3 regions of the Pseudomonas sp. SDO524_S393 genome follow, and region 2 is predicted to be linked to each of the others. Evidence: predicted binding sites of a transcription regulator. Region 2 holds the regulator's gene; each other region holds the start of a gene.

Region 1 (10,142 bases), on a different contig from region 2:
CGCGGGGTGCTGAAGTGTCTATCCACGTGGTTTGCTGCACCGTTGTGGGGCTTTTCCGACATACGCTGACAACAATTACCCGTGAAACCTTTGTGACGGCTGGCGAGTGGGTTAGGATCGCACCCCGAAATGGTGCAGCCCTTCTAGCGCGCCAGCCTCACAAGAATCGTTCAGGGGACTTGATGATGAAAAAGTATCTTTCGATGCTGCTGCTCGGCGTTACCGCGCTGGTGGCCGCCAATGCAGCCCAGGCCGGTGCCATCGATGATGCGGTCAAGCGCGGCACGCTGAAAGTCGGCATGGACCCGACCTACATGCCGTTCGAAATGACAGACAAGCGCGGTGAAATCATCGGTTTCGAAGTCGACATCCTCAAGGCCATGGCCAAGTCCATGGGCGTCAAGCTGGAGCTGGTGTCCACCGGCTACGACGGCATCATCCCGGCCTTCCTGACCGGCAAGTTCGACATGATCGGCAGCGGCATGACCCTGACCCAGGAACGCAACCTGCGCCTGAACTTCAGCGAACCCTTCATCGTGGTGGGTCAGACCCTGCTGATTCGCAAGGACCTGGAAGGCACCATCAAGTCCTACAAGGATTTGAACGACGAGAAATACCGCCTCACGTCCAAGCTCGGCACCACCGGTGAGATGGTCGCCAAAAAGCTGATCTCCAAAGCCAGGTACCACGGTTACGACAACGAACAGGAAGGCGTGCTGGACGTGGTCAACGGCAAGGCCGATGCCTTCGTGTATGACGCGCCGTACAACGTGGTGGCCGAGAAAAAAGTCGGCAACGGCAAGCTGGTGTTCCTGGAAGAACCCTTCACCTTCGAGCCTTTGGCGTTCGGTTTGAAGAAGGGCGACTACGACAGCATCAACTTCATCAACAACTTCCTGCACCAGATCCGCAACGACGGCACCTACGATCGCATCCATGACAAGTGGTTCAAGAGCTCCGAGTGGCTCAAGGACATGGAATAAGGCTTTAGACCGAGTTGCCTGTATCGCAGGCAAGCCAGCTCCCACCTTTGACGGTGTTCACAAATCAAAATGTGGGAGCGGCGGTGCGACGATTCGACTTGCCCGCGATGGCGGCCTCACAGGCAACACAAATCCCGGAATTTGAAATGAAACAGAAAAAAGCCCAATGGCCCTGGCACCTGCTGACGGTGGTCGTGCTGGTCGGCCTGGCCGGCGCGTTGTACTACGCCACCTCGCTGATGTCCTACGAGTGGCGCTGGAACCGTGTACCGCAATACTTCGCCTATCAGGCCGAAACCTCCCAGCGTGCGGCGGATATCTCCACCGTGGTGGAGCTGGTACGCAAGGGCGATGTGGCTGAAGTGACGCTGCGCAACGACGCAGGCGCCGAGCAGAAACTGACTGTCGCCGACAACAGCCTGCAAGTAGCGCGCGGTGATGATGTGGCCGAAGGCGATGTGGTCGGAGTCACCCGCCATTGGGCTTTGGGTCCGTTGATGTGGGGTTTGTGGACCACGCTGTGGTTGTCGGTGGTGTCCGGAATTCTGGGCCTGGTGATCGGGCTGGCGACCGGTTTGTGCCGGCTGTCCAGCAACCCGACCCTGCGGGATCTGTCGACGATCTATGTCGAACTGGTACGCGGCACGCCGCTGTTGGTGCAGATCTTCATTTTCTATTTCTTTATCGGCACGGTACTCAACCTGTCCCGGGAATTTGCCGGGATCGCTGCGCTGTCGCTGTTTACCGGCGCCTACGTGGCGGAAATCGTCCGCGCCGGCGTGCAGTCCATCGCCCGTGGCCAGAACGAAGCCGCGCGCTCCCTGGGCCTGAGCGCGAGCCAGTCGATGCGCCATGTGGTACTGCCGCAGGCGTTCAAACGGGTACTGCCGCCGCTGGCCGGGCAATTCATCAGCCTGGTGAAGGACACATCGCTGGTCTCGGTGATCGCCATCACCGAACTGCTCAAGAGCGGCCGCGAGGTGATCACCACCTCGTTCTCGCCGTTCGAAATCCTGTTCTGCGTCGCAGGCCTGTACCTGCTGATCAACCTGCCGCTGTCGAAAATGGCCAGCCGGCTTGAGCGGAGGCTCGCGCAAAGTGATTGAAGTTCGCGATCTGGTAAAAGTCTTCGATACCCGTGGCCAGGTGGTGCGCGCGGTGGACCACGTCAGTACCCAGGTGGCCAAGGGCGAAGTGCTGGTGGTAATCGGCCCGTCCGGCTCCGGCAAGTCGACCTTCCTGCGCTGCCTCAACGGCCTGGAGACCTTCGATGCAGGCTCTGTGAGCATCGACGGACTGCAACTGGCCGACCCGAAAACCGACGTGAACGCCTACCGCCGTGAAGTCGGCATGGTGTTCCAGCACTTCAACCTGTTCCCCCACATGACCGTGCTGGAGAACCTGTGCCTGGCGCAGAAAGTCGTGCGCAAGCGTGGCAAGCAAGAGCGTGAAGCCAAGGCCCTGGCGCTGCTGGAAAAGGTCGGTATCGCACAAAAAGCCCATGAGTTTCCGTCACGCCTGTCCGGCGGCCAGCAACAGCGGGTCGCCATTGCCCGAGCGCTGGCGATGGAACCCAAGGTCATGCTGTTCGATGAGCCCACCTCGGCCCTGGATCCGGAAATGGTCGGCGAAGTGCTCGACGTGATGAAGACCCTGGCCCTGGAAGGCATGACCATGGTCTGCGTTACCCACGAAATGGGCTTTGCCCGGGAAGTGGCGGACCGGGTGCTGTTTTTCGATCACGGCAAGCTGTTGGAGGACGCCGCCCCGGCCGAGTTCTTCGATGCCCCCAAGGACCTCCGAGCCCAGGCGTTTCTGCGACAGGTGCTGTAACGGGCGCGCCGCAGATTTGTAACCGTCACAACCTGAACCGGCCCACCAATGCCTGCAAATCCAGGCTCAGCTTCGTCAGTTGAACACTGGCCGCCGCCGTTTCCTCACTGGCGGCGGCGTTCTGTTCGGACACATCGCGCACTTTCCAGACACTGCGATTGATTTCCTCGGCGACGGCGCTTTGTTCTTCGGCTGCGGCAGCAATCTGCGGGTTCATCTCCTGGATGATGGCCACGGTGCGGGCGATGGTGGCCAGCGCCTCGCCGGCATCACGTGTCAGGTCGACACTGTCGTCCGTCAGGCTGCGGCTGCTGTCCAGGATATCCGCCACTTGCCGGGTGCCGTCGTGCAGGCCCTGGATCAGGCTTTCGATTTCCTCGGCCGACTCCTGGGTGCGCAGGGCCAGGCTGCGGACTTCTGCAGCGACCACCGCAAAGCCTTCGCCGGCATTGCCCGCGCGTGAAGCTTCAATGGCGGCGTTGAGGGCCAGCAGGTTGGTTTGTCGGGATACCGACTTGATCACGTCCAGCACACTGCCGATTTTCTGGCTCTCCTGACGCAGCGCCAGCATCGCGCGCCCCGAAAGTGCCATTTCGTCAGCCAGCTGGCCGATCTGTTCGACCACCTGTGCGACCACCTTGTCGCCGGCGCTGGCCTGCACGTCGGCTTCGTTCGCTGCCACGGAGGCGTGCTCGGCATGTCGCGCTACCTCCTGCGCGGTGGCGAGCATTTCCGTCATGGCCGTGGCCACAAGGTCGGTTTCCTCTTTCTGATGGGCGATCCCGGCGCGCGCCTGTTCGGTGACGGTCGACAATTGGGTGGCGGCGCTGGCGATCTGCCGGGCACTGTCGTCGATGCCACCGATCAAGTGGCGCAGGTTTTGGGTCATCTGCGCGATGCTTTGATGCAATTGGCCCAGCTCGTCACGCCGTTCTACTTGGGGCGTATGGCTCAAGTCGCCCTTGGCGATACGGTTGGCGCTGGCCAGCGCCTTGCGCAACGGGCGCACAATCTGCCCGGCAATCCACCAGGCGGCCAGACTGCCGAGCAACAGGGCTGCCAGGGTCACGCCTACCAATAGAATGCGGGTCTGGTCGGCCTCCTGGTCACGCGCACGAATCTGGCCCTGGCTCAGTTGGTCGCTGTGTTCGAGCAATTGGTTAAGCTGTTGTTCGAAACGGTTCTGCGTCGTCTCTGTGGTGAGTTGCGCGTCCTTGAGGCGGATAAGCTGCGCGCGGTAGTTCGCCAGATCGGTCTGGAGCAACGTGGAGTCGACGGGCAGCGCGGTAACGGTCGCCTGCGCGATGTCCAGCGCGCCCAGGGCCTGGCTGACGGCCTGGGCGTAGGCTTGCGGAGACTCGGCTGACCAGGCGGGACTCTGGGCGTTCTTTTCGGCGTCGGCGATGGCCTGGCGTAGATCCTCGATGGCATCCAGGGCTTGCTGGTCTTGCTGGTCAGGCAGCTCGCTGGCCAGTTGGGCCAGGGTGTCCCCCGCCTGGAGCGCGGTCTTTTTCAAGGGGCTGCGCGCGGTTTCCCGGCGATCGATCAGGGGCGGCAGCTCGATCAACGTCGCTTTGAATCGATCGACCAGACGGGTCGCGTCCTGAAGTCGCTGCACATCGGCGGGCGCTTTCAGCGTGCGCGACAGGGTGGCGAGGTGCTGGTCGAGGGTCCTGATCTGGGTGGCCATTTTGCCAAGACTGGCGGTGTCGGTGAGTACGCGGTACACGATGCGATCCGCGCGCATCGCCTGTGCGGCGATGGACAGTTGCCCCAGGGCCGTCAGGTTGCTCGAGCGCTGGAGTGCAGCGTTGAGGGCTTGCCAGCCGGTGCCGGCGATCATCAGGCAGAGCACAAGCACCTGGCCAAAACCCAGGGCCAGCTTGAGTGTGACGCTGGCATTGCCCAGCAGGCGGGTCAGCCGACGAAACATGGGAAATCTCCAAATCAGTGATAGCGTTTTGCAACAGTGCAAACGCTAAAGTGATTCGGAGGCGAACGGGGGAATGGCCGGATGATAAACGCGTAGGACGTTTCATAAGTTGCGCGACGACGACTTTCGTCGTCGCCGCCAGCAAGCATCGTCAGATGCGGAAACGGCCCACCAGGGTTTGCAGGTAATTGCCCAGGCGCGCCAACTCGACACTGGACGCGGCGGTCTCTTCGCTGGCCGAAGAGGTCTGTTCCGACACATCCCGCACGTTCAGGACGCTGCGGTTGATCTCTTCGGCCACGGCGCTTTGTTGCTCGGCGGCGGTGGCGATCTGCGAGTTCATCGCCTGGATGGTCGAGACCGTGCGGGTGATGCTGCCCAGCGCGTTGCCGGCCCGCCGGGTCAGTTCGACGCTGCTGTCGGTGAGTTCGCGGCTGTTGTCCATGATCGTGGCCACCTGCTGGGTGCCGCTTTGCAGGCCAACGATCAGCTCTTCAATCTCTTCAGTGGACTTCTGGGTACGCTGGGCCAGGCTGCGCACTTCGTCCGCCACCACGGCGAAGCCACGCCCGGCTTCACCGGCGCGCGCGGCTTCAATCGCGGCGTTGAGGGCCAGCAGGTTGGTTTGCTGGGCCACGGACTTGATCACATCGAGCACGCTGCCGATCTTGTCGCTTTCGCGCTTGAGTTCGCCCATGGCGGCAGTGGAGTTGCCGACCTCGGTGGCCAGGCGCTCGATCTGCGCGATGGCTTCGCCAACCACCTTGTCACCTTCGCGCGCCTGCTGGTCAGCGGCCACTGCGGCTTCGGAGGCTTCTTCGGCGTTGCGTGCCACTTCCTGCACGGTGGCGGCCATTTCGTTCATGGCGGTGGCGACCTGGTCGGTTTCCACCTTCTGGCTGCTGACCCCGGCGCTGGTCTGTTCGGTTACGGCCGACAATTGTTCGGCGGCGCTGGCAATTTGAGTGACACCGTCGCTGATGCCGCCGATCAGTTCGCGCAGGCCCACGGTCATGCGCTGCATGGCGCGTTGCAACTGCCCGAGTTCATCCTGGCGGGCTGATTCGAGGTTATGGCTCAAATCGCCGGAGGCTACCCGCTCAGCCACGGTGAGGGTCTGGTTCAACGGGAGGATGATCTGACGAGTGATGGCCCAAGCGGCGACCAGGCCGAAGATCAGCGCCAGCACGGTAGCCAGCAGCAAGAGTTGCTTGGCTTGCGCGGCGTCGGTGTCACGCACCTGGGTTTGGGAGGTGGTCAGTTTGTCGCTGTTGCCCAGCAGGATATCGCCCTGGGCTTTCATGGTTTGCAGGGCGGCAGCGCTTGCCACTTGGGAGTCACGGTACTGGCTGACGGCGGCGCGATAGGCTTGCAGCGAGGTGCTGGCTTCTTGCAGGTTGGCCTGGAAGGGCGCCGGCAATTGGCCCTCAAGCTCGGTGATTTTCTTCAGGGCATTGTCGATGGCATCCAGGGCGGGCTGCTCGGCGTCGGTCTTGCCGCTGTAGGTGTAGCCGCGCACCTGGAAGCGCGCTTGCTGGATCAGCTTGCTCAGGTCGACCACGCTGTTGAACTGGGTGACGCTGTCACCTTGCAGCAGGTTTTTTTCGATTTCGTTGGTCTTGGCCACGGCGTTGTCGGCGGTGTCGCCGAGTTTGCTGCGCGCGCCTTCACGCTTGAGTCCGGCCTGGACCATGGCGCCGAAGGCTTTTTTGTATTGCCCCAAAGCCTCCTGCTGCTGTTCCACCAGGGCCTTGTCATCGGGCTGCTCGATCAGCTCGGCGGCTTTTTTCAGGCCGCTGTCCAGTTGTGCGAGGAGGTTGTTCACCGCGTCGGTGCCTTGTTCGCCACGGCGCATTTCGAAGTCCAGGCGCGCCAGGCGCAGGTCGCGGGTCAGGCTGTTGAGGCTGGAGATGTACCCCAGCTTGTCGCCCCGGCTGATCACATCGCCCAGGCCGGTCCAGCCAGTGGACGTGATCAACAGCGTCAGCAACAGGACCAGGCCGAACCCCAGGCCCAGCTTGGTTTTGACGCTGACATTCCCCAGCTTTTCGGCTAACCAACGATACATGCGGCGAACTCCCCTGAAACAAGGCTTGGACTTATTCAAAGGCTATCGGCAGCGTAGGCTGGTTCTGTAGGAGCAAGGTCGAATGTCGGTGAGGGTTTGTGTGGTGAGCGGGGCAAGCCCGCTCACTACAAAAAGCCCTTCCATCCGGCTTAACTAGGGCTAGAACAAGCGGGCGAGCAGGGCGGTGACGGCGGTTTCGACGCGCAGGATGCGTGCGCCGAGTTGGACCGGCTGCAACCCGGCCTTGACCAGCAGGTCGACCTCGTAGGGGATCCAGCCGCCTTCCGGGCCAATGGCCAGGGTTACCGGCTCATCCAGCCCGCGCGGGCAGGGCGGGTAATCACCGGGGTGGCCGATCAGGCCCAGGGTGCCCTCGGTCATCGCCGGCAGACGGTCTTCGACAAACGGCTTGAAGCGTTTCTCGATGATGATTTCCGGCAGCACCGTGTCCCGTGCCTGCTCCAGGCCGAGGATCAGTTGCTCGCGGACCGCCTCGGGCTCCAGGAACGGGGTTTGCCAGAAGCTCTTTTCCACCCGATAGCTGTTGACCAACACTATGCGGGGCACGCCCATGGCGGCTACGGTCTGCAGCACCCGACGCAGCATCTTCGGCCGCGGCAGGGCCAGCAGCAGGGTCAGGGGCAGCTTGGCCGGCGGCGGTTGGTCGAAGCTGACTTGCAGCTCGGCTTCGCGGGCTTCCAGCCGCACGAGTTGCGCCGTGCCCATCAGCCCATCGATGCGGCCTACGCGCAGGCTGTCGCCCACCGCCGCGCGGTGGACGTCCTGCATATGTACCAGTCGGCGATCACGCAGGATCACGCGGTCGGCCGCGATAAAGTCGGCCTCTTCCAGCAGCAGCAGGTTCACGGCTGGGTCGCTGGCGGCTGGTCGTCGTCGGCGGGTTGGTCATCCGGATGTTCGCCGCGCTTGCTGATCAGGCCGCTGAACAGGATGCCGATCTCGAACAGCATCCACATGGGCACAGCCAGCAGGGTCTGGGAGAAGATGTCCGGCGGCGTGAGGATCATGCCGACCACAAAGCAGCCGATGATCACGTACGGACGGATCTTCTTCAGGTACTTCACGTCGACCACGCCGATCCACACCAGCAGCACCACCGCCACCGGGATCTCGAAGGCCACGCCGAAGGCGAAGAACAGCGTCATCACGAAGTCGAGGTAGCTGGTGATGTCGGTCATCATCTCCACGCCGGCCGGGGTGGCGGCGGCGAAGAATTTGAAGATCAGCGGGAACACCAGAAAGTAGGCGAACGCCATGCCGGTGTAGAACAGCAGGATGCTCGACACCAGCAGCGGCACGGCGATGCGCTTCTCGTGCTTGTACAGGCCCGGTGCGATAAAGCCCCAGATCTGGTGCAGGATCACCGGGATCGCCAGGAACAGCGAGACCATCATGGTCAGCTTCAGCGGCGTGAGGAACGGCGACGACACGTCGGTGGCGATCATCGTCGCGCCGGCTGGCAGATACTGGCGCAGCGGCGTGGAGACGAAGGTGTAGATCTGCTGGGTGAAGGCGAACAGCCCGGCAAAGATGATGAAGATCGCCGCTACGCAACGCAGCAGGCGGGTGCGCAGCTCGGTGAGGTGCGAGACCAGCGGCATGTGCTGGTCGTTTTCCGGTTTATCAGCGCTCATGGGGCTCGCGGCGGCAATGTAGGGTCATGGGGTGCGGGCGACGCAGCGGGCGTCGGCGCAGGCTCGGTGGGCGTTGCGGGGGCCACGGGAGCGGCTTCGACCGCCGGCGCGATGCTGTTTTCGGTCACAGGCTCCGCCGGTTTGGCAGGCTCCTGCACCGGCGACAGAATCTTGCGCGCCTCTTGCTCCAACGACAGGATGTGTTCGTTGTGCAATTGCCGACGAATCTCGTCGGCGCCGATTTCCCGTTCAACTTCCTGTTTGATGGCGTTGAAACTGCGTTTCAGGCGCCCGATCCACAGGCCGGCCGTGCGTGCGGCACCGGGCAGGCGTTCCGGCCCGAGTACCAGCAGGGCCACCAGGCCGACGAGGAGCAGTTCAGAGAAGCTGATACCAAACATTAGTCAGTGCTCACGAGTCTTTGCGGGTCGGCTCTTCGACTTTTTCAGCCTGCACATCGAAGGTACGACGTTCGGTGATCGGCTGAGTGGCCTGCGGGTGTACAGGCTGGGCCGGCGGTACCGGGTTGGCAGCTGGATCGGCGGGTTTTTCGTCGTCGTTCATGGCCTTGCGAAAGCCCTTGATCGACTCACCCACGTCGGTGCCGAGGTTTTTCAGCTTCTTGGTCCCGAACACCAGGACCACCACCACCAGAATGACGATCCAGTGTTTCCAGTCAAAAATGCCCATGCTGCAGTTCCTCTGTAATAGTTATTCAGGCGGACGGGCGCGAGGCCTTTTCGGCATGCCCTGACAATCCGAAGCGACGGTCCAGTTCATCCAGCACGGCCTGCGGATGCTGCCCCAGTTGGGCGAGCATGACCAGGCTGTGGAACCACAAGTCGGCGGTTTCGTAGATCACATCGCTGCAGTCGCCGCTGAGCTGCGCATCCTTGGCCGCGATGATGGTCTCGACGGATTCTTCGCCGAGCTTTTCCAGAATCTTGTTCAAACCCTTGTGGTACAGGCTGGCGACGTAGGAGCTGTCCGCGTCCGCGCCTTTGCGTTCTTCCAGCACCTGGGCCACGCGGTTGAGGGTATCGCTCATGTTCAGTGTCCTGCCGAGTAGATGGCGTGCGGGTCTTTGAGCACCGGCTCGACGGTCTTCCATTCGCCGTTCTCGAACACGCGGTAGAAGCAGCTGTGGCGACCGGTGTGACAGGCGATGTCGCCGATCTGCTCGACCTTGAGGATCACCACATCGGCGTCGCAGTCGATGCGCATCTCGTGCAGGGTCTGCACATGCCCGGACTCTTCACCCTTGCGCCACAGTTTGCCACGGGAACGTGACCAGTAAATGGCCCGCTGCTCAGCGGCAGTCAGGCTCAGGGCCTCGCGGTTCATCCAGGCCATCATCAGCACGCGCCCGGTTTTGTAGTCCTGGGCAATGGCCGGCACCAGGCCGTCACTGTCCCACTTGATCTCGTCCAGCCAGTCTTTCATGTTCGGCTCCGGCAATTTGCGACAGTGTATAACCGGATTGGCTATCGACGCACGATCAGATAAACACCCACGGCGACCATGATCCCGGCCGGCCAGTGGCCCAACGTATTCAGCGGCCCGCCAAGGGCCAGCACTGCCCCGCCGACCAGGTGCGCAGCGCCCAGCAGGCGCAGGAACCAGTCGTCCTTGCGGCGTTGCCATGGCGGTGGCGGGTCCTGGGCGTGGGG
Region 2 (10,142 bases):
CGGCAGCATGGCGCCCAAATTCAGCCGCCTGAACCCGGGGGCGGGGCTCAAGCGGATGTTTTCCGCCAAGGCGCTGGTGGAGCTGCTCAAGGCGCTGGCCAAGTTCATCCTGGTGCTGTTCGTGGCGCTGATGGTGTTGTCGTCGGACATCGACGACCTGTTGCGCATCGCCCATGAGCCGCTGGAGTCGGCGATCATTCACAGCGTGCAGCTGGTGGGCTGGAGCTCGCTGTGGATGGCGGCCGGGCTGATCATCATCGCGGCGGTGGATGCACCGATCCAGCTATGGGAAAGCCACAAGAAACTGCTGATGACCAAGCAGGAAGTGCGCGACGAACACAAGGACCAGGAAGGTCGCCCCGAGGTCAAGCAGCGCATTCGCCAGCTCCAGCGAGAAATGTCCCAGCGCAAGATGATGGCCTCGGTGCCCGACGCCGATGTGGTCATCACCAACCCGACCCACTACGCCGTGGCCCTCAAGTACGACCCGGAAAAGGGTGGGGCGCCGATGCTGCTGGCCAAGGGCGCCGACTTCACCGCGCTGAAAATCCGCGAAATCGCCGTGGCCAACGACATCCTGCTGCTGGAGTCGCCGGCGCTGGCGCGGTCGATCTACTACTCCACCGACCTGGACCAGGAAATCCCCGCCGGTCTGTACCTGGCCGTGGCCCAGGTGCTGGCATATGTCTATCAGATCCGCCAATACCGTGCAGGCAAGGGCAAGCGCCCGGATCCGCTCAAAGACCTGCCGATCCCGCCTGACCTGCGCCGCGATTCCTGAGGATTTTTGACGCCTTTGCGCGCTGTCAAATTGACACCGTGCCATTTATCCGAAAGTCCCTGAGACCTGTCAACTTTGACAGTAGCCAGCATTGCCCGCCCGCGATTCCATGGCGCTATGGACTGCGCAGAAGTGGTTAAAAGATGCAGGGGAATGCTGGATGGAAGTTGTGACGGGCACGGTCAGCTGTTATTGCCGGGCAACCGGCAAGGGCTGGATTGCACTGGATAATGGGGAAGACTGCGTGCAAGTGGATCTCATCAGCTCGCGCGGGATCTGGCTCAGAAAGGGCCTGCGAGTGCGACTGGGGAGAATCAACCGCCGCGAGGGTGTGTTTGCGGTCAACATCACGCTTATCTAGCGGCGGCTGTGTCGCCGTCTTCGCAGGCAAAGCTCCCACAAGCGGCGCGATGTCCCTGGTGGCAGCGTTCTTCCAGCCACTGCCAATCCCCTGTGGGAGTTGTCGAGCCCCGGCGAGGCTACGAAGGCGGTGGGTCAGGCAGCCTCGTTGTCAGCTGTGCCGCCCCGGAAACAAGGGGTTCCGATCTGAAGAGCAAAAGTTGGAAGGCTTCTTGCAATAGCGCCTCCAGGACGCCTCTCGGCGTCAAAAGTTTGCTTCAAGGACACGAGGAATACCGGTGGAACGTTCTCAAATGCTCAGCACGGCCCGTGGCACCCTGACTGACCTCTCGCGGGGCAATCTGGGTGTGCCGCTGTTGTTGCTGGTCATGCTGGCAATGATGATGTTGCCGATGCCGCCGTTCCTGCTGGACGTATTCTTCACGTTCAACATTGCCCTGTCTGTCGTGGTGCTGCTGGTGTGTGTGTACGCCCTGCGGCCGCTGGACTTTGCGGTATTCCCCACGATCCTTCTGGTGGCGACCCTGCTGCGTCTGGCGCTGAACGTGGCGTCCACCCGCGTGGTCATGCTCCACGGCCAGGACGGCCACGCCGCCGCCGGCAAGGTGATCCAGGCCTTCGGTGAGGTGGTGATCGGCGGCAACTACGTGGTCGGTATCGTGGTGTTCGCCATCCTGATGATCATCAACTTCGTCGTGGTGACCAAGGGTGCCGGGCGGATCTCCGAGGTGAGCGCGCGGTTTACCCTCGATGCGATGCCCGGCAAGCAGATGGCAATCGACGCCGACCTCAACGCTGGCCTTATCGACCAGAACCAGGCCAAGGCCCGTCGCGCGGAAGTGGCCCAGGAAGCCGAGTTCTACGGTTCCATGGACGGTGCCAGCAAATTCGTGCGCGGTGACGCCATTGCCGGTCTGTTGATTCTGTTCATCAACCTGATCGGCGGCATGGCGGTCGGTATCTTCCAGCACGGCATGACCTTCGGCGATGCGGGCAAGGTGTACGCCTTGCTGACCATCGGTGACGGTTTAGTGGCGCAATTGCCATCACTGTTGTTATCGACAGCGGCGGCGATCATGGTGACCCGTGCTTCGGGCTCCGAAGACATGGGCAAGCAGATCAGCCGGCAGATGTTCGCATCGCCCAAGGCGCTGGCCGTCGCCGCCGGCATCATGGCAATCATGGGCATCGTGCCGGGCATGCCCCACGTATCGTTCCTCACCATGGCCGCGTTGGCCGGCGGCGCCGCTTACCTGTTCTGGAAGAAGCAGCACGCGATCAAGGTCAAGGCCATGCAAGAGGTTGCGCGCCAGCAGGAACTGCTGCCGTCGCCGGCCCGCGCCCAGGAAACCAAGGAGTTGGGCTGGGACGACGTAACCCCGATCGACATGATCGGTCTGGAAGTGGGCTATCGCCTGATTCCGCTGGTGGACCGCAACCAGGGCGGCCAATTGCTCGCGAGGATCAAGGGGGTGCGCAAGAAATTGTCGCAGGACCTGGGCTTCCTGATGCCCACCGTGCACATTCGCGACAACCTCGACCTGGCCCCCAGCGCCTATCGCCTGACCCTGATGGGGGTGATCCTGGCCGAAGCCGAGATCTACCCGGACCGCGAGCTGGCGATCAACCCGGGCCAGGTGTTCGGCAGCCTGAACGGCATTACCGCCAAAGATCCGGCTTTTGGCCTGGACGCGGTCTGGATCGAAATCAGCCAGCGCAGCCAGGCGCAGTCCCTGGGTTACACCGTGGTGGACGCCAGTACCGTGGTGGCCACGCACCTCAACCAGATTCTCTACAAGCACTCCCACGAGCTGATCGGCCACGAGGAAGTCCAGCAATTGATGGGCTTGCTCGGCAAAGCCTCGCCAAAACTCGCCGAAGAGCTGGTGCCGGGCGTGCTCACGCTGTCGCAGTTGCTCAAGGTGCTGCAAGCCTTGCTGGCCGAACAGGTGCCGGTACGCGACATTCGCAGCATTGCTGAGGCCATCGCCAACAATGCCGCCAAGAGTCAAGATACTGCCGCTCTGGTGGCGGCGGTGCGTGTCGGCTTGTCCCGCGCAATCGTGCAAAGCATTGTAGGGCTTGACTCCGAGCTGCCTGTGATCACCCTGGAACCCAGGTTGGAACAAATATTGCTCAATAGTATCCAGAAGGCAGGACAAGGCCAGGAAGAGGGCGTTCTGCTGGAGCCAAGCATGGCCGAGAAGCTGCAGCGTTCGTTGATCGACGCCGCGCAACGCCAGGAAATGCAGGGCCAACCGGTGATTCTGCTGGTGGCGGGCCCCGTCCGGGCGATGTTGTCGCGGTTTGGGCGTCTGGCAGTACCGAATTTGCACGTTTTGGCTTATCAGGAAATTCCTGACAACAAGCAAGTGACTATCGTCGCGACAGTAGGGCCCAACGGCTGAGGGTAGTGGGTTATGCAAGTTAAGCGTTTTTTCGCCGCCGATATGCGCCAGGCCATGAAACTGGTGCGTGATGAGCTGGGCGCTGATGCCGCGATCATCGGTAACCGTCGTATTGCCGGCGGTGTGGAGCTGACGGCTGCCCTGGATTACACCCCCCAGGCCCTGGCGCCGCGTGTGCCGAACATGGAACTCGAAGACGAGTTGCGCAAGACCGCTTCGCGCATCGTTTCGGCCCAGGCCGAGTTGAGCATGCGTGGCGACAGCGACGCGACCACCAATCGCCAGCTGTTCGCCGGCCTGCCGCTGACTGCTGCCGAGCCGCTGGTGGAACCGACTTTCAAAGAGCCGCCGCGTCCCGCCGCGCCTGCCCCCGCGCCGACGGTGGACCCGCGTGTGTTCGACTCGATGCGCTTTGAACTCAACGGCCTGCGCGAGCTGCTGGAAGTGCAACTGGGCTCGCTGGCCTGGACCCAATTGCAAGGCAGCAAACCGCAACAGGCCAACCTGTGGCGCCGCCTGCAACGCATCGGCTTGTCCGGCCCGTTGTCCCGCGACCTGCTGGCGCTGACCACCGAAATCGAAGAGCCCCGCCAGGCCTGGCGCATGCTGCTGGCCCATCTGGCGCGGATGATCGTCACCCCGGAAATCGAACCCCTCGAAGAGGGCGGCGTGATCGCCATGGTCGGCCCGGCCGGCATGGGCAAGACCACCACCCTGGCCAAGCTGGCCGCCCGTTATGTGCTCAAGTACGGCGCGCAGAATATCGCGCTGGTGAGCATGGACAGCTACCGTATCGGTGCGCAGGAACAGCTCAAGACCCTGGGGCGCATTCTCAATGTGCCGGTGACCCATGTCGACCCGGGCCAGTCCCTGGCCAATGCCCTCGACCCGCTGCTGCGCAAGCGCGTGGTGCTGATCGACACCGCCGGCCTGCAAGCCAGCGATCCGGCATTGCGCATGCAACTGGAAAGCCTGGCCGGGCGTGGCATCAAGTCGAAAAATTACCTGGTGCTTGCAACCACCAGTCAAAAACAGGTACTTACCGCTGCTTATCACAGCTACAAGCGTTGCGGCCTGGCCGGTTGCATCCTCACCAAGCTCGATGAAACCGCGAGCCTGGGCGAGGTGTTGAGCCTGGCCATCAGCCATGAACTACCGGTCGCCTACCTGACCGACGGGCCGCGGATCCCGGATGATCTGCATCTGCCGCGCCGTCATCAGTTGGTCAGCCGTGCCGTCAGCGTACAAATGCAAGATGAGCCTAGCGAGGAAGCGATGGCCGACATGTTCGCTGATCTGTACCACAGCCCGGCCAAACGGGTGGGCTGAGCACTATGAACACAGTGCAATGTATCTACATCGATGGTCTGCAAGCGATTCACGCGGCCAAGCCATGTAGCCTGCGTCTAAGCAAGACAAGGTAAAGAAATAAAATGGGCAGCATGCATCCCGTACAGGTGATCGCGGTGACCGGCGGCAAAGGTGGCGTCGGGAAAACTAACGTGTCAGTGAATTTGTCCCTGGCGCTGGCAGAGCTTGGCCGTCGCGTCATGCTGCTGGACGCTGACCTGGGGCTGGCGAACGTCGACGTTCTGCTGGGACTGACGCCCAAACACACCCTTGCCGATGTGATCGAAGGGCGCTGCGAGCTGCGCGATGTGCTGCTCCAGGGCCCAGGCGGCATTCGTATCGTGCCGGCGGCCTCCGGCACCCAGAGCATGGTGCACCTGAGTCCGGCGCAGCATGCCGGCCTGATCCAGGCGTTCAGCGATATCGGTGACAACCTGGATGTGCTGGTGATCGACACCGCTGCCGGGATCGGCGAGTCCGTGGTCAGCTTCGTGCGCGCCGCCCAGGAAGTGTTGCTGGTGGTGTGCGATGAGCCCACTTCGATCACCGACGCCTACGCCCTGATCAAACTGCTCAACCGTGACTACGGCATGAACCGCTTCCGTGTGCTCGCCAACATGGCCCAGAGCCCGCAGGAAGGTCGCAACCTGTTCGCCAAATTGACCAAGGTCACGGACCGCTTTCTCGATGTCGCCCTACAATACGTCGGCGCTGTGCCCTACGACGAGTGTGTGCGCAAGGCTGTGCAGAAGCAGCGTGCAGTCTACGAAGCGTTTCCCCGCTCCAAGTGCGCGCTGGCGTTCAAGGCGATTGCCCAGAAGGTCGATACCTGGCCGTTGCCTGCCAACCCGCGCGGGCATCTGGAGTTTTTCGTCGAGCGATTGGTGCATCAGACGAGCGCAGGACCCGTGCTATGACAGCGACTGGCTACAACGCGTACAAGAAGTCTGCCCGTGACAGCCAAGGCGAGTTGATCGAGCGCTATGCGCCGCTGGTCAAGCGTATCGCCTACCACTTGCTGGCGCGCCTGCCTGCCAGCGTCCAGGTCGAAGACCTGATCCAGGCGGGCATGATCGGCCTGCTCGAAGTGTCGACCAAATACGACGCGAGCAAGGGTGCGAGTTTCGAGACCTATGCGGGTATTCGCATCCGTGGCGCGATGCTCGATGAAGTGCGCAAGGGCGATTGGGCGCCGCGTTCGGTGCACCGCAATACGCGCATGGTCAGTGATGCAATTCGCGCAATTGAAGCAAAAACCGGCCGTGACGCTAAAGATCATGAAGTTGCTGCCGAACTCCAATTGAGTCTCGACGATTACTACGGGATTTTGAACGATACCTTGGGCAGCCGCCTGTTCAGTTTCGACGACCTGTTGCAGGACGGCGAACACGAAGGGCTGCACGAGGACGGCGCGAGTGCTCATCTTGAGCCGTCGCGCGACCTTGAAGACGAACGCTTCCAGGGCGCGCTGGCGGACGCGATTGCCAATTTGCCGGAGCGTGAGCGGCTGGTGTTGGCGCTGTACTACGACGAAGAGCTGAACCTCAAGGAAATCGGTGAGGTCCTGGGGGTCAGCGAATCGCGGGTCAGCCAGTTGCATAGCCAGTGCGCCGCCCGTTTGCGGGGGCGTCTGGGAGAGTGGCGAGCGCGCTGACAGGCAGTGTTGGGGAGCACTGCAGACGAGGCCGTGAGGGGCGTTGACCTTTGCGGAACCGACCCGTGGTGCCACCGGCAGTCCTTTTTGTGTAATGCCTGTTGATTGAAATGGCGCGTCCAGGTGCTGGGCGCGTTTAAGACTGCTTGGAGGTCGAATTGGACAAGAACATGAAAATCCTCATCGTTGATGACTTTTCAACGATGCGGCGGATCATAAAAAACCTGTTGCGTGACCTGGGGTTCACAAACACGGTCGAGGCGGATGACGGCATTACGGCGATTCCGATCCTCAACAGCGGGAGCATCGACTTTCTGGTAACCGACTGGAACATGCCAGGCATGACCGGCATCGATCTGCTGCGCCACGTGCGCGCCGACGAAAAACTGCGCAGCCTTCCCGTGCTGATGGTGACCGCCGAAGCCAAGCGTGAACAGATCATCGAAGCCGCCCAGGCCGGGGTAAACGGTTACGTGGTCAAACCATTCACCGCATTGGCGCTGAAAGAGAAGATCGAAAAAATCTTCGAACGCATCGGTAACTGATGCTGCCACGGGGGAGCTATGGAGCATAACGAAACGTCACAGGGAGACTTCGAGTCGACCCTGAAAAAACATGCTCACCAGTTGGTCGAGAGCCTTGAAAAAGGTCAGTTCGGCGATGCGGTGCAGTTGATCCATGAGCTCAACCAGACCCGTGACCGTGGCCTGTACCAGGAAGTGGGCAAGCTCACGCGCGAGCTGCACAGTGCGATCGTCAATTTCCACATTGACCCGCACATGCCCCAGGCTGAAGAGATTTCGCAGATTACCGATGCCACCGAGCGCCTGTCCTATGTGGTCAGGCTGACCGAGGCGGCGGCCAATCGCACCATGGACCTGGTGGAAAACGCCACGCCCCTGGTCAGCGGCATGGCCAGCGAAGCCCAGGCCCTCAGCGCTGACTGGGGCCGCTTCATGCGCCGCGAAGTCGGGGCGGAAGAGTTCCGCGAGTTGGCCCGTCGGATTGAAGCGTTCCTGTCACGCAGCGAGCAGGAAAACCGTACGGTTTCCAGCAACCTCAATGACATTCTGCTGGCCCAGGATTACCAGGACCTCACCGGTCAGGTGATCAAGCGCGTGACCCAACTGGTCACCGAAGTGGAAAGCAACTTGCTCAAATTGGTGCTCATGGCCGGCCAGGTCGACCGTTTCGCGGGGATCGAACATGACCGCGCAGCGATCCTCTCGGAAAAAGATCCACAAAAACATCTCGCCAAGGGTGAAGGTCCGCAGATTCATGCCGATAAACGTGAAGACGTTGTATCGGGTCAGGATGATGTCGATGACCTGTTATCCAGTTTAGGCTTTTAGGTCCTGATAGCGGCAAATGACGGTCGCGCCGGGCCCCGCAAGGCGCAAGGCTAGGCATGAGGAGAGAGGTTTGGTTTTTCCAAATGAACGACGAATAACGACGGCTTGCGCCTTGCGGGGCCCGGCCCTCCGGGTTGGAGCTGTGAGCGCGCCATGCTGCGTTGCGGAACTTGGCAAGGAAACAACCCTTGCCCGCGTTCCGCGCCTTGCCTGGCCCGCTCACAGCTCCAACGCGATCCGTCATTTGCCGCTATCAGGACCTAAAGGAGCACCCACATGAGCTTCGGCGCCGATGAAGAGATCCTTCAGGATTTCCTGGTAGAGGCCGGCGAAATTTTGGAGCAGTTGTCCGAGCAACTGGTCGAGCTGGAAAGCCGACCGGATGATGCGAACCTGCTCAATGCAATTTTTCGCGGTTTTCACACTGTAAAAGGGGGCGCCGGCTTCCTCCAGCTCCATGAGCTGGTGGAGTGCTGCCACATCGCCGAGAACGTGTTCGACATCCTGCGCAAGGGTGAGCGTCACGTCGACTCGGAATTGATGGACGTAATTCTCGAAGCGCTGGACGCCGTCAATGGCATGTTCGGCCAAGTGCGCGAACGCGCGCCGATTACTCCCGCCACCCCGGAACTGCTGGCCGCCCTGGCGCGCTACGCCGAACCGGCCGATCCGTCGGCGGCGCCGGTGGCTGAAGCGGCGCCCGAGCCTGTGGCCGCGCCTGAGCCGGATGTGACCGACAGCGAGTTCGAACAACTGCTCAACTCCCTCAGTGCGGTCAAGGCCGAAGCTGAAGCGCCGGCGGCGCCGGTGGCTGCGCCCGCCAGCGAAGATATCACCGACGCCGAGTTCGAATCCCTGCTTGATCAATTGCACGGCAAAGGCCAATTCGCCGCCGATGCAGTGGCACCGGCTGCGGTGGAACCGCCGGCGCCTGCCGCCACGGCGAGCACCGACATTACCGACGACGAATTCGAAGCCTTGCTGGACCAGTTGCACGGCAAAGGCACCTTTGCGGCCGATGCACTGCCGGCGGTCGCTGCCACGGCGGCGGCACCGGCTGCTGCGCCGGCAGCGCCTGCGGACGATGGCCTGATCAGTGATCAGGAGTTCGAGTCCCTGCTGGATGAGCTGCACGGCAAGGGCAAGTTCTCTGAAGTCGCTCCGGCCGCCGCCGTGGCGACGGCGGCACCGGTGGCGGCCAAAGCCGCTGCGCCAGCGGCCAAGCCCGCACCGGCCCCTGCCGCAGCAGCGGCTCCAGCCCGCGCCGCGCCGGCACCGGTGGCCGAAAAACCGGTCAGCGAAGCCGAAACCACCGTGCGGGTCGATACCGCGCGACTGGACGACATCATGAACATGGTCGGCGAACTGGTGCTGGTGCGTAACCGCCTGGTGCGCCTGGGCCTGAGCAGCGCCGATGAGGCGATGCAAAAAGCCGTGTCGAACCTCGACGTGGTCACCGCCGACCTGCAAACCGCGGTGATGAAGACGCGGATGCAGCCGATCAAGAAAGTCTTCGGTCGTTTCCCGCGCCTGGTTCGCGACCTGGCGCGCCAGCTCAAGAAAGAAATCAACCTGGAACTGGTGGGTGAAGAAACCGACCTCGACAAAAACCTTGTCGAGGCCCTGGCCGACCCGCTGGTCCACTTGGTGCGCAACGCGGTCGACCACGGTGTCGAAACCCCGGAAGAACGCGAAGCCGCCGGCAAGTCCCGCAACGGCAAAGTGGTATTGGCGGCCGAGCAAGAGGGCGACCATATCCTGTTGTCGATCACCGATGACGGCAAGGGCATGGACCCGACCATCCTGCGTAACATCGCGGTCAAGCGTGGTGTGATGGACAAGGATGCCGCCGACCGTCTTACCGACACCGAGTGCTACAACCTGATCTTCGCTCCGGGCTTCTCGACCAAGACCGAGATTTCCGACGTGTCCGGCCGTGGCGTGGGCATGGACGTGGTGAAGACCAAGATCAGCCAGCTCAACGGCTCGATCAACATTTACTCGACCAAGGGCCAGGGCTCGAAGATCGTCATCAAGGTGCCGTTGACCCTGGCGATCATGCCGACCCTGATGGTGATGCTGGGCAACCAGGCGTTCGCCTTCCCGCTGGTCAACGTCAACGAGATCTTCCACCTCGACCTGTCGCGCACCAACGTGGTGGACGGCCAGGAGGTGGTGATCGTGCGCGACAAGGCATTGCCTCTGTTCTACCTCAAGCGCTGGCTGGTGGCATCGGC
Region 3 (10,142 bases), on a different contig from region 2:
GTCACGCTGCTGGGCGCCGGCGTTGCCGACCAACTGGAAGACGGTCGCGTGCTCAGCGGCGTGGGCGGGCAATACAACTTCGTTACTCAAGGCCATGCGCTGGAGGGCGCGCGCTCGATCCTGATTCTGCGCAGCTGGCGCGAGGCGGCGGGTGAGGTCAGCTCGAATATCGTCTGGGAGTACGGCCACTGCACGATTCCGCGGCACCTGCGGGATATCGTCATCACCGAGTACGGGATTGCCGATTTGCGCGGTCAGACGGATGCCAAGGTGATCGAGGCGTTGCTCAATGTTACCGACTCACGCTTTCAGGGTGACCTGATCGAACAGGCGCAAAAGGCCGGCAAGCTGCCCAGGGATTTCCAGCTCGACCCGCGTTTTGCCGACAATACGCCAGAACGGCTCAAGGGCATCCAGGCGCGACATCGCCGATTGTTTCCGGAGTATCCGCTGGGCAGTGATTTCACGGATGAAGAGCGGGACTTGTTGCGCGCGCTGAACTGGCTCAAAAGCAAGTTCAAGCTGACGGAGATTCTGGAGTTGGGCAAGGCGGCGCTGGATGCACCGGAGCCAGAGGCGTTTCCCGAGCATCTGAAGCGGATGCGGTTGGATAAGCCGGAGGGGTTGAAAGAGGATCTATACCAGCGGTTATTGCTGGCGGGCTTGCAGGCCACCGCACACTAACGGCTACCGTCAATCAAATGTGGGAGCTGGCTTGCCTGCGATGAGGGCCTGACAGGCAACGTCTCTGTTGTCTGAGACTCCGCTATCGCAGGCAAGCCAGCTCCCACATTTTGAATGAGTGCCCACCCTGAATATTGGGTGTGTTCCCGATTATTCGATGAAAGTGACGACGCCGCCTTCCAGCGACTTCACCCGCGCCAGCGATTCAACCCGATAACCCTGCGCATCCAATTCTGCACGGCCGCCCTGGAACGACTTCTCGATCACGATCCCCAGGCCCGCCACGGTCGCGCCGGCTTGCTTGATGATCGAAATCAGTGCCTGGGACGCCTTGCCGTTGGCCAGGAAGTCATCGATCACCAGTACACGGTCGCTGCTGGTCAAGTGGCGCGGGGATATCGCCACGGTGCTTTCGACCTTCTTGGTGAAGGAGTAAACGGTCGCCGACAGCAGGTTTTCCGTCAGGGTCAGGGATTGCTGCTTGCGCGCGAAAATCACCGGCACGCCCAGGTTCAGGCCGGTCATGATCGCCGGTGCGATCCCTGAGGCTTCGATGGTGACGATCTTGGTGACGCCCGAGTCCTTGAACAGCGCAGCGAATTCGTCGCCGATCAGTTTCATCAGGGCCGGGTCGATCTGGTGGTTCAGAAAGGCGTCGACCTTGAGTACCTGATCGGAAAGCACGATGCCTTCTTCGCGAATTTTCTTGTGCAGTGCTTCCACGGAAAGCTTCCTCTAATGGCGCGACGTGCGCCGAAAGTAGATTGAAAAGTAGTCGATTCTAGCGCTTTAACATCGCGCGTATATCCGCCAGGGCGGTATTGCCGCGAACGGCCTTCACCTCGGTCGGGGTGTCGTCATTGCCTTCCCAGGCCAGGTCGTCCGGCGGCAGCTCATCCAGGAACCGGCTGGGGGCACAATCGATGATCTCGCCGTATTGCTTGCGCTTGGCGGCAAAGGTGAAGGCCAGAGTCTGACGTGCGCGGGTAATGCCCACGTAGGCCAGGCGGCGTTCTTCTTCGATGGTGTCGGCTTCGATGCTGGAGCGGTGCGGGAGGATTTCCTCTTCCATGCCCATGATGAACACGTAGGGAAATTCCAGGCCCTTGGAGGCATGCAGGGTCATCATCTGCACGCCTTCGGCGCCATCTTCTTCTTCCTGCTGGCGCTCGAGCATGTCGCGCAGTACCAGCTTGCCGATGGCATCCTCGACGGTCATTTCGCCGTCTTCGTCTTTTTCCAGGGTGTTTTTCAGCGCCTCGATCAGGAACCACACGTTGCTCATGCGGTAGTCGGCGGCCTTGTCGCTGGAGCTGTTGGTGCGCAGCCAGTTTTCGTAGTCGATGTCCATGACCATGCTGCGCAGGGCACTGATCGGGTCTTCGCCGGCGCACTGTTCGCGGACCTTGTCCATGAAGCGCTTGAAACGCGACAGACGATCGGTGAAACGCGTGTCCAGGTGCTCGCCCAGACCGATTTCGTCGGTGGCGGCGTACATCGAAATCTTGCGTTCGGTGGCGTAGTTGCCGAGCTTTTCCAGGGTGGTGGAGCCGATTTCCCGGCGCGGCACGTTGATCACCCGCAAGAAGGCGTTGTCGTCATCCGGGTTTACGATCAGGCGGAAGTAGGCCATCAGGTCTTTCACTTCCTGGCGTCCGAAAAAGCTGTTGCCGCCCGACAGGCGATACGGCACCTGGTGGTGCTGCAATTTCAGCTCGATCAGCTTGGCCTGGTAGTTGCCGCGATAGAGGATCGCGAAATCACTGTAGGGTCGATCGGTGCGCAAGTGCAGGCTGAGGATTTCCATGGCCACGCGCTCGGCTTCGGCGTCTTCGTTGCGGCAGCGAATCACACGGATCTCGTCGCCATGGCCCATTTCGCTCCACAGTTGTTTTTCGAACTCGTGGGGGTTGTTGGAAATCAGCACGTTGGCGCAGCGCAGAATACGGCTGGTGGAGCGGTAGTTCTGTTCCAGCATCACCACTTTCAAGGAGGGGTAGTCCTCCTTGAGCAGCATCAGGTTTTCCGGGCGGGCGCCGCGCCAGGCGTAGATCGACTGGTCGTCGTCGCCAACCACGGTGAACTGGTTGCGTTTGCCAATGAGCATTTTCACCAGCAGGTACTGGCTGGCGTTGGTGTCCTGGTATTCGTCCACCAGCAGGTAGCGCACCCGGTTCTGCCATTTTTCGAGGATATCGGCGTGTTCCTCGAACAGTTTCACCGGCAGCAGGATCAGGTCGTCGAAGTCCACCGCGTTGAACGCCTTGAGCGTGCGCTGGTAGTGGGTGTAGACGATGGCGGCGGTCTGTTCCTTGGGGTTGCGCGCGTTTTCCAGGGCCTGGGCGGGCAGGATCAGGTCGTTTTTCCAGGCGCCGATCATGTTCTTGATCTCATCCACGCCGTCGTCGCCTGCGTATTCCTTCTGCATGATGTCGGTCATCAGCGACTTCACATCGGTCTCGTCAAAGATCGAGAAGCCCGGCTTGTAGCCCAGGCGCACATGCTCCTTGCGGATGATGTTCAGGCCCAGGTTGTGGAAGGTGCACACCGTGAGGCCACGGCCTTCGCCCGCGCGCAGCAGGGTGCCGACGCGCTCCTTCATTTCTCGCGCCGCCTTGTTGGTAAAGGTCATGGCGACGATGTACTGGGCGCGGATGCCGCAGTTCTGGATCAGGTGCGCGATCTTGCGGGTGATCACGCTGGTCTTGCCGGAGCCAGCGCCGGCGAGCACCAATAGAGGGCCGCCGACGTAGTTCACGGCTTCTTGCTGCCGGGGATTGAGTCGGGACATACAGAGTTCAGGGGGTCATTGAGCAAAAAGGGCGGGCATTTTAACAGGCTCGCAGGATTCTGCTCTCACAGAACGACAGTGTGACGTACCGCTCGATCTAAATTTGCCGGTTTTGATACTTTGCCGCAGGATGTGGGGATTATTTGCGGCTAACATTCGCGACTGATACTCGCAGCCTGCGTAGTTGATAATCCATGTCATTGGTCATTATTCGGTCGCACGTCATAATGCCCGCCGCCGACGAAATCTTGCAGAGTCTAGGGAGCTAGCTTGTCTACGCCTGTCGAACCCTTGCGTTTGCTGCTACTGGCCGATATGCCTGAGTGGGCAGCGTTGTTGCGCGAGTGCCTGGCGCCGATGGGCGAGGGGGCTGTGCTGATCAGTGCGCCAAACTGGGACTCGGTGAGTCGTCTTTTCGACGACGATCACGGTGCCGTGCTGCTGACCACGCCAGACCTGCAACCCGGACCTGGCCGTTGCAGCCTGCCGTGTGTGCTGCTGCTGGAGCAGGAACCACTGGTTTCGCCCTTGGGCGCCAGTGACTGGTTGGTGCGCGATGCACTGGACGCTGACATATTGCGCCGCTGCCTGCGTCACGTGCGTGAACGCGGTGTGCTCGAAACGACCCTGCAGCGCCTCGCCGAACAGGACCCGCTCACCGGCATCGCCAACCGCCAGGGCTTCCAGACCCTGCTCGCGGCGCGGCTGGCCGAGAACGAAGGTCGTGGCCTGGCCCTCGGTCACCTGGACCTCGACAACTTCCGCCACGCCAACGACGCCCTCGGCCACCAGGCCGGCGACCGGCTGATCCTGCAAGTGGTCTCGCGGCTCAAGAGCCAGCTCGAGGTCGGAGATCAACTGGCTCGCTTGGGCAGCGACGAATTCGCCCTGCTGATCGACACCCGCCGTGCACCCCAGCGTGCCGAGTGGATGGCCGAGCGCATTACCGAAGTCATGGCCGAGCCCTACTGGGTGGACGGCGAAAGCCTGCTGATCGGCTGCAGCCTGGGGGTGGCGCACGCCCGTGCCCGCGCCGGGGCAGACCCGCTGATGTGGCACGCCCACATTGCCATGCAGCAGGCCAAGAGCACCCAGGGCTGCACCTTTCACATCTTCAACGAGCGGATCAACCGCAACGCGCGCAGCCTGGCCGACCTGGAAAGCGAGCTGCGCCGTGCCCTGCGTCGGGATGAACTGGAGCTGCACTACCAGCCGCGCCTGGACCTGGACGACGGGCATATCGTCGGCCTTGAAGCGTTGGTGCGCTGGCGTCACGGCGAGCGCGGCCTGTTGCCGCCCAGCGAGTTCGTGCCGCTGGCCGAACAAAGCGGGTTGATCGTGCCGTTGGGCTACTGGGTAATCTCCCGGGCCCTGCGCGATATGCAGGCCCTGCGCGAGCGCGGGCTGCCGCCATTGCACATGGCGGTCAACCTGTCGTTCCGTCAGTTTCAGGACAGCCAGTTACTGTCGACCCTCAGCCGGCTGATTGCCGAGCGCGGCGTTGAAGCGCAATGGCTGGAATTCGAACTGACTGAAACCGCAGTGATGCGCCGCAGCGATCTGGTCAAGCAGACCATGGACGCCCTCGGTCGTTTGGGGGTGCGGTTCTCGCTGGACGACTTCGGCACCGGCTTTTCATCGTTCGTGCACCTCAACAGCCTGCCCATCGCTTTGTTGAAGATCGACAAGAGCTTTGTCGGCGGCATGGAGGGGCGTGAAGAAAACCGCAAGCTGGTACACGCCATGATCAACCTGGCCCACAACCTCAACCTGGAAGTGGTGGCCGAGGGCGTGGAAACGCCGGAGCAGCTTGCCCTGCTGAGGTTGTTCGGCTGCGACCAGGCCCAGGGTTATCTGATCAGCAAGCCGTTGCCGCTTTCGGAGTTGGTGGAGTACCTGACATTCGGCAAGGGCCGGCAGGCTCTGCTGGGTTGAATTGGGAACCCAATCAATGTGGGATCTGGCTTGCCAGCTCCCACATCGACCGCACACATCCTCCGGTCAGGCTACATAGCCTGGAATTCAGCGCGAACCTCGGGCTCCTGCCGAATCATCCGCTTCATCTTCATTTCAAACGCCCAGGTCAGGCTGATGGCAGCACAGGCCAGGCCCAGCGCCAGGCCCCACCACACGCCGGTCGGCCCCCAGCCCAGGTGGAAGGCCATCAGCCAGGCCGAAGGTGCGCCGATCAGCCAATAGCAACCAAGCCCGACCAGAAAGGTGGTTTTCGCATCCTTCAGACCGCGGATGCAGCCCATGGCGATGGTCTGCACACCGTCGAAAAGCTCGAACCAGGCCGCCACGGCCAACAGGCTGACGGCCAGAACGATCACGTTGTGAAATGCCGGGTCGTCATGGTCTAGGAACAGCCCTACCAACGGATCGGAAAACAGCCACAACACGGCGGCAAACCCCAGCATCACGGCGGCGCCAAAGCCTATGCCGACACGGCCGGCCATGCGCGCGTGCAGCAACTGCCCGGCGCCGTAATGCTGGCCGATACGCATGGTCACTGCGTAGGACATCCCCGCCGGCACCATGAACGCCACCGAAACGATCTGCAGGGCGATCTGGTGGGCCGCCAGTTGCGTACTGCCCATGGTGCCCATGCACAGCGCAGCGAAGGCAAACAGCCCGACTTCCACGGCGTAGGTACCGCCAATCGGCAGGCCCAGACGCCACAGTTCACGCAGGTATTGGGTGTTAAGACGCAGCAGGCCGGTGCTCAGCGGGTAGGCGGCGTACGTGCGGTCGTGGCGGATGTACCACATCAGTGCCAGCGCCATCCCGTTGGCGACAATCGCAGTCACCAGGCCAATGCCCATCAGGCCCAGTTTCGGCAGGCCGAACATGCCTTCGATCAACGCGTGGTTGAGCAGGTAATTGAGCACAGTGCCGCCCAAGGCGATCACCATCACGGGTGTGGCCTTGCCGATGGCACTGGTGAAGCCGCGCAACGCCATGAAGCTCAGGTAGCCGGGCAAGGCGAACGGCAGGATCGTCAGGAATTGCCCGGCGGACTGCACGTTGGTTTCGGTCTGGCCGAACATCAGCAGCAACGGCTTGAGGTTCCACAGCAGCAGGCCGGCGGCCAGGGCCATCAGCCAGGCAAGCCAGAGACCGGCCTGGGTCAGGCGAGTGGCACCCTCGATATCGCCCGCGCCGTGACGGATGGCCACCAGCGTGCCGACTGCGGCAATCACGCCGATGCAGAAAATCGACACAAATGAATAACTGGCCGCCCCCAGCCCACCCCCGGCCAGGGCTTCGGGACTCAGGCGGGCCATCATCAGGGTGTCGGTCAGCACCATCAGCATGTGGGCCAACTGTGAAGCAATCAACGGCCCTGACAGCCGCAAAATGGCCCAGAGTTCGGTACGCGCCGGATGCTGCATGATCATCACGCTCTAAAAGTCAGAGGGTAGGGGAAGGGTTGATTCTCGGCGCTCGCGACCGATTGCACAAAGGGATAAAAGCGATTGTTCGCATGATTAAAACTCATGCCGGATGAATCTGTTACGTTACGTCGATGCGCTATAGGAGTTTTCCGGATGTCACGTCGTCTTCCTCCGCTTTATGCTCTGCGTGCCTTTGAGGCAGCCTCTCGGCACCACTCCTTCACCCGGGCGGCGGAGGAGTTGTCCATTACCCAAAGTGCGGTGAGCCGGCACATTCGTACGCTGGAAGAGCATTTCGCCTGTCGGCTGTTCCAGCGCAGCGGGCGTACCTTGCAGCTGACCGAGGCGGCGCGCTTGTTGTTGCCCGGTGTGCGTGAAGGGTTCGCCGCGCTGGAGCGGGCGTGTCACACCTTGAACGCCGAAGACGACATCCTGCGCATGAAGGCGCCGTCCACCCTGACCATGCGCTGGCTATTGGCGCGGCTCAGTCGCTTTCGCGCGTTGCAGCCGGGCAACGAAGTGCAACTCACCAGTGCCTGGATGAGCGTGGATGAAGTGGACTTCAACCAGGAGCCTTTCGATTGTGCGGTGTTGCTGAGCTACGGGCATTTTCCGGCGGACTGGGAGGCCAGTTACCTGTTCCCCGAACTGCTGATCCCGGTAGGCGCACCGAACTTGCTGACTGACGGTCCCTGGGATGTACAGCGATTGGCAGCCGCCGAGTTGCTTCACCCAACCCCCGACCGTCGTGACTGGCGCAATTGGCTGGAGCGCATGGGGTTGTCATCCCAGGTGTCGCTCAAGGGTGGCCAGGTGTTCGATACGCTTGAATTGGGCATGATCGCGGCTGCGCGTGGTTACGGTGTATCCATGGGCGATCTGTTGATGGTGGCCGAAGACGTTGCCCAGGGACGTTTGAGCCTGCCGTGGCCCACTGCCGTGGCCAGTGGCGAAAACTACTACCTGGTGTGGCCGAAAACCCGCCCGGGTGGCGAGCGTTTGCGGCGCCTGGCGGAGTTTCTTCAGGGGGAAGTGAAGGCGATGGCACTGCCTGTTGTTGAGCGTCTTGATTGACGCCGTGGCGACCGTTCATGCAATCGTTTGCCGGATACCCCTGCGGGTCGCTCAAGTATTGGTCCGGCCCGCCGAAGTAAGGGTGTTGGAACCATCGTGCACCAACGTTTCCCTTCTAGATAATTTGCCGAGCTGTGCTATGAGATCAGGATGATCCTGGCCTCGGCCAGGAGCTGTCATGTCTCAACCTCGCGCTCGGATCGCCTCCCAACTGGGCCTCGCATTGGCCGTGATTCTGGCTGTCGTCATCAGCGGCAGTACTGTTTTCGCCCTGCGTTCCCTCGACTCCGCCAACCTCGATACCCGCGAAGAACACTTGGCCAGTGAGGCGCGCTTGCTCGCCGACCAGCTCAACACCTTCCACGGTACCTTGCGCGAGAGTACACAGCGTTTGAGCGGGCTGTTCGAAAAGCGCTTTGGCGCCGGGTTGAGTGTGCATGCCGACCAGCCGGTCGCCGTGGCGGGTGTGCAAACCCCCAGCCTCTATCTGGGCGACGAGGTGCTGAACAACAATTTCGCTGAAGTGGACGAGTTCAAGCAGATGTCCGGCGGCGTGGCCACGGTGTTCGTGCGCAGTGGCGATGACTTTATCCGCATCAGCACCTCCTTGACCAAGCAGGACGGCAACCGTGCCATCGGCACCGTACTGGACCGCCAGGGCCCGGCGTACCAGCGCGTGCTGGGCGGGCAAGCCTATATCGGGCGGGCGGTTTTGTTTGATCGTTCCTACATGACTCAGTACAGCCCGGTGCGCGATGCCAGCGGCAAGGTGATCGCCGTGCTGTTTATCGGCTTCGACTACACCGATGAGCAGAAGGCCCAGTTCGACAACCTCAAACGCTTCCGCATTGGCCAGACCGGCTCGCTGGCTTTGCTCGACGAACAGAAACACTGGTTGGTGCCTCCGGCTGGCGTACAGGCGCTGGACCAGGCGATTCCGGTCATGCTCGACCTGGCGAAAACCCCAGGCGACGGGCGCTTCTGGAGCGACAAGAACGAAGATTTCTACAGTGTCTCGGTGCCATTCGAAGGCGGCCCGTGGTCGGTGGTGGCGAGCATGCCCAAGGCCGAGATTCGCTCCGTGACCTGGGACGTGGGTATTCGCCTGGTGATCGGCAGCGTATTGGCGATGCTGCTGGCGGTGGGTGCCACGGTCTGGCTGTTGCGCAGCAAACTGGCGCCGTTGAGCGACCTGGTGCGCCAGGCCGAGGCGCTGGGTGCGGGCGACTTGAGTGCGCGCCTCAATGTGTCCAGCCACGACGAGATCGGCCAATTGGCGCGCAGCTTCAACCAGATGGGCGAAGCGTTGTCGACCATGGTGTCGCACATCCGCAAGGCGGCCGAAGAGGTCAACAGCCGTGCTCAGGCACTGTCTGGCCTGTCGGGCGGTGCTTATGAAGGCATGGAGCAGCAGTCGGGTGAAATCACCAGCATGGCCGGCGCTGTAGAAGAGTTCAGCGCCACTTCGCTGAACATCGCCGACAACATGGGTAACACCGAGCGCCTGGCTCAGGAGAACGCCCAGCAAACCCGCATTGGTCGTGCGTCGATGCAGGAGGCGTCGTCCTCGCTGGAACATATCGCCACGGCCCTGAACAGCACGGCCACGGTGATCAACACCCTTGGCCAGCGCTCGCAGGAAATCGGCGGGATCGTCGGTGTGATCACCTCCATTGCCGAACAGACCAACCTGCTGGCGCTCAACGCCGCCATCGAAGCCGCCCGGGCCGGCGAGCAGGGTCGGGGTTTTGCGGTGGTTGCCGACGAAGTGCGCAACCTGGCCTCGCGGACCCGTGAAGCCACGGATGAAATCTCGGGGATGATTCAGAGTATCCAGCAGGAAACCGGCAATGCCATCAGCACCATGGAGCGCGGTAATGTGCTGATGCAGGAAGGCCTGTCGCGCAACGCCGACGTGGCGTCGGCCCTGGCGCGTATCGACGAGCAAAGCCGGTCGGCCGGCCAGCAATTTGCCGCGATCACCACGGCGACCCAGGAACAGAGCAGCACGGCGAACGTGCTCAGCAGTAACCTGCAAAGCATTGCGCTGGCCAACAGCGAACAGCGGGAGGTGGTGTCGAATCTGGCGATCACCGCCAAGGAACTGGAAACCCTGGCGGCCGGCTTGCGCCAAGAGGTCGACCGCTTCCGCTGATCCCTGGTGATGTGTTGGGCAAGCCTGTGTGCCTGGCATC

What was found. The regulator FliA, encoded in region 2, starts transcription of late flagellar genes. The targets are predictions, from matches to a motif close to CTAAAGTTTNNNNNNNNNNNGCCGNTAA.
Region 1: ACW9IB_RS12780 (methyl-accepting chemotaxis protein) is a predicted target of FliA. The motif match lies at 6,860-6,887, and genes of this name have one in related genera.
Region 3: ACW9IB_RS24290 (methyl-accepting chemotaxis protein) is a predicted target of FliA. The motif match lies at 7,998-8,025, and genes of this name have one in related genera.

The regions. Positions count from the first base shown of each region.
Region 1 covers NZ_JBSVVZ010000023.1:67,044-77,185, forward strand. Annotated here, with positions in the region: gene ACW9IB_RS12760 (transporter substrate-binding domain-containing protein) at 186-983, shown strand; gene ACW9IB_RS12765 (amino acid ABC transporter permease) at 1,130-2,089, shown strand; gene ACW9IB_RS12770 (amino acid ABC transporter ATP-binding protein) at 2,082-2,816, shown strand; gene ACW9IB_RS12775 (methyl-accepting chemotaxis protein) at 2,842-4,749, opposite strand; gene ACW9IB_RS12780 (methyl-accepting chemotaxis protein) at 4,901-6,817, opposite strand; gene ACW9IB_RS12785 (16S rRNA (uracil(1498)-N(3))-methyltransferase) at 6,977-7,684, opposite strand; gene tatC (twin-arginine translocase subunit TatC) at 7,681-8,472, opposite strand; gene tatB (Sec-independent protein translocase protein TatB) at 8,469-8,873, opposite strand; gene ACW9IB_RS12800 (twin-arginine translocase TatA/TatE family subunit) at 8,884-9,162, opposite strand; gene ACW9IB_RS12805 (phosphoribosyl-ATP diphosphatase) at 9,188-9,520, opposite strand; gene hisI (phosphoribosyl-AMP cyclohydrolase) at 9,523-9,915, opposite strand; gene ubiB (ubiquinone biosynthesis regulatory protein kinase UbiB) at 9,957-10,142, opposite strand, start outside.
Region 2 covers NZ_JBSVVZ010000043.1:37,727-47,868, forward strand. Annotated here, with positions in the region: gene flhB (flagellar biosynthesis protein FlhB) at 1-781, shown strand, start outside; gene ACW9IB_RS18950 (cold-shock protein) at 942-1,142, shown strand; gene flhA (flagellar biosynthesis protein FlhA) at 1,435-3,549, shown strand; gene flhF (flagellar biosynthesis protein FlhF) at 3,562-4,878, shown strand; gene fleN (flagellar synthesis regulator FleN) at 4,983-5,816, shown strand; gene fliA (RNA polymerase sigma factor FliA) at 5,813-6,553, shown strand; gene ACW9IB_RS18975 (chemotaxis response regulator CheY) at 6,724-7,098, shown strand; gene ACW9IB_RS18980 (protein phosphatase CheZ) at 7,117-7,905, shown strand; gene ACW9IB_RS18985 (chemotaxis protein CheA) at 8,182-10,142, shown strand, end outside.
Region 3 covers NZ_JBSVVZ010000069.1:14,223-24,364, reverse strand. Annotated here, with positions in the region: gene ACW9IB_RS24320 (acetyl-CoA hydrolase/transferase C-terminal domain-containing protein) at 1-684, shown strand, start outside; gene ACW9IB_RS24315 (xanthine phosphoribosyltransferase) at 835-1,407, opposite strand; gene rep (DNA helicase Rep) at 1,466-3,475, opposite strand; gene ACW9IB_RS24305 (putative bifunctional diguanylate cyclase/phosphodiesterase) at 3,746-5,410, shown strand; gene ACW9IB_RS24300 (NorM family multidrug efflux MATE transporter) at 5,482-6,876, opposite strand; gene ACW9IB_RS24295 (LysR substrate-binding domain-containing protein) at 7,027-7,947, shown strand; gene ACW9IB_RS24290 (methyl-accepting chemotaxis protein) at 8,126-10,102, shown strand; partial or broken gene ACW9IB_RS24285 (YifB family Mg chelatase-like AAA ATPase) at 10,141-10,142, opposite strand, start outside.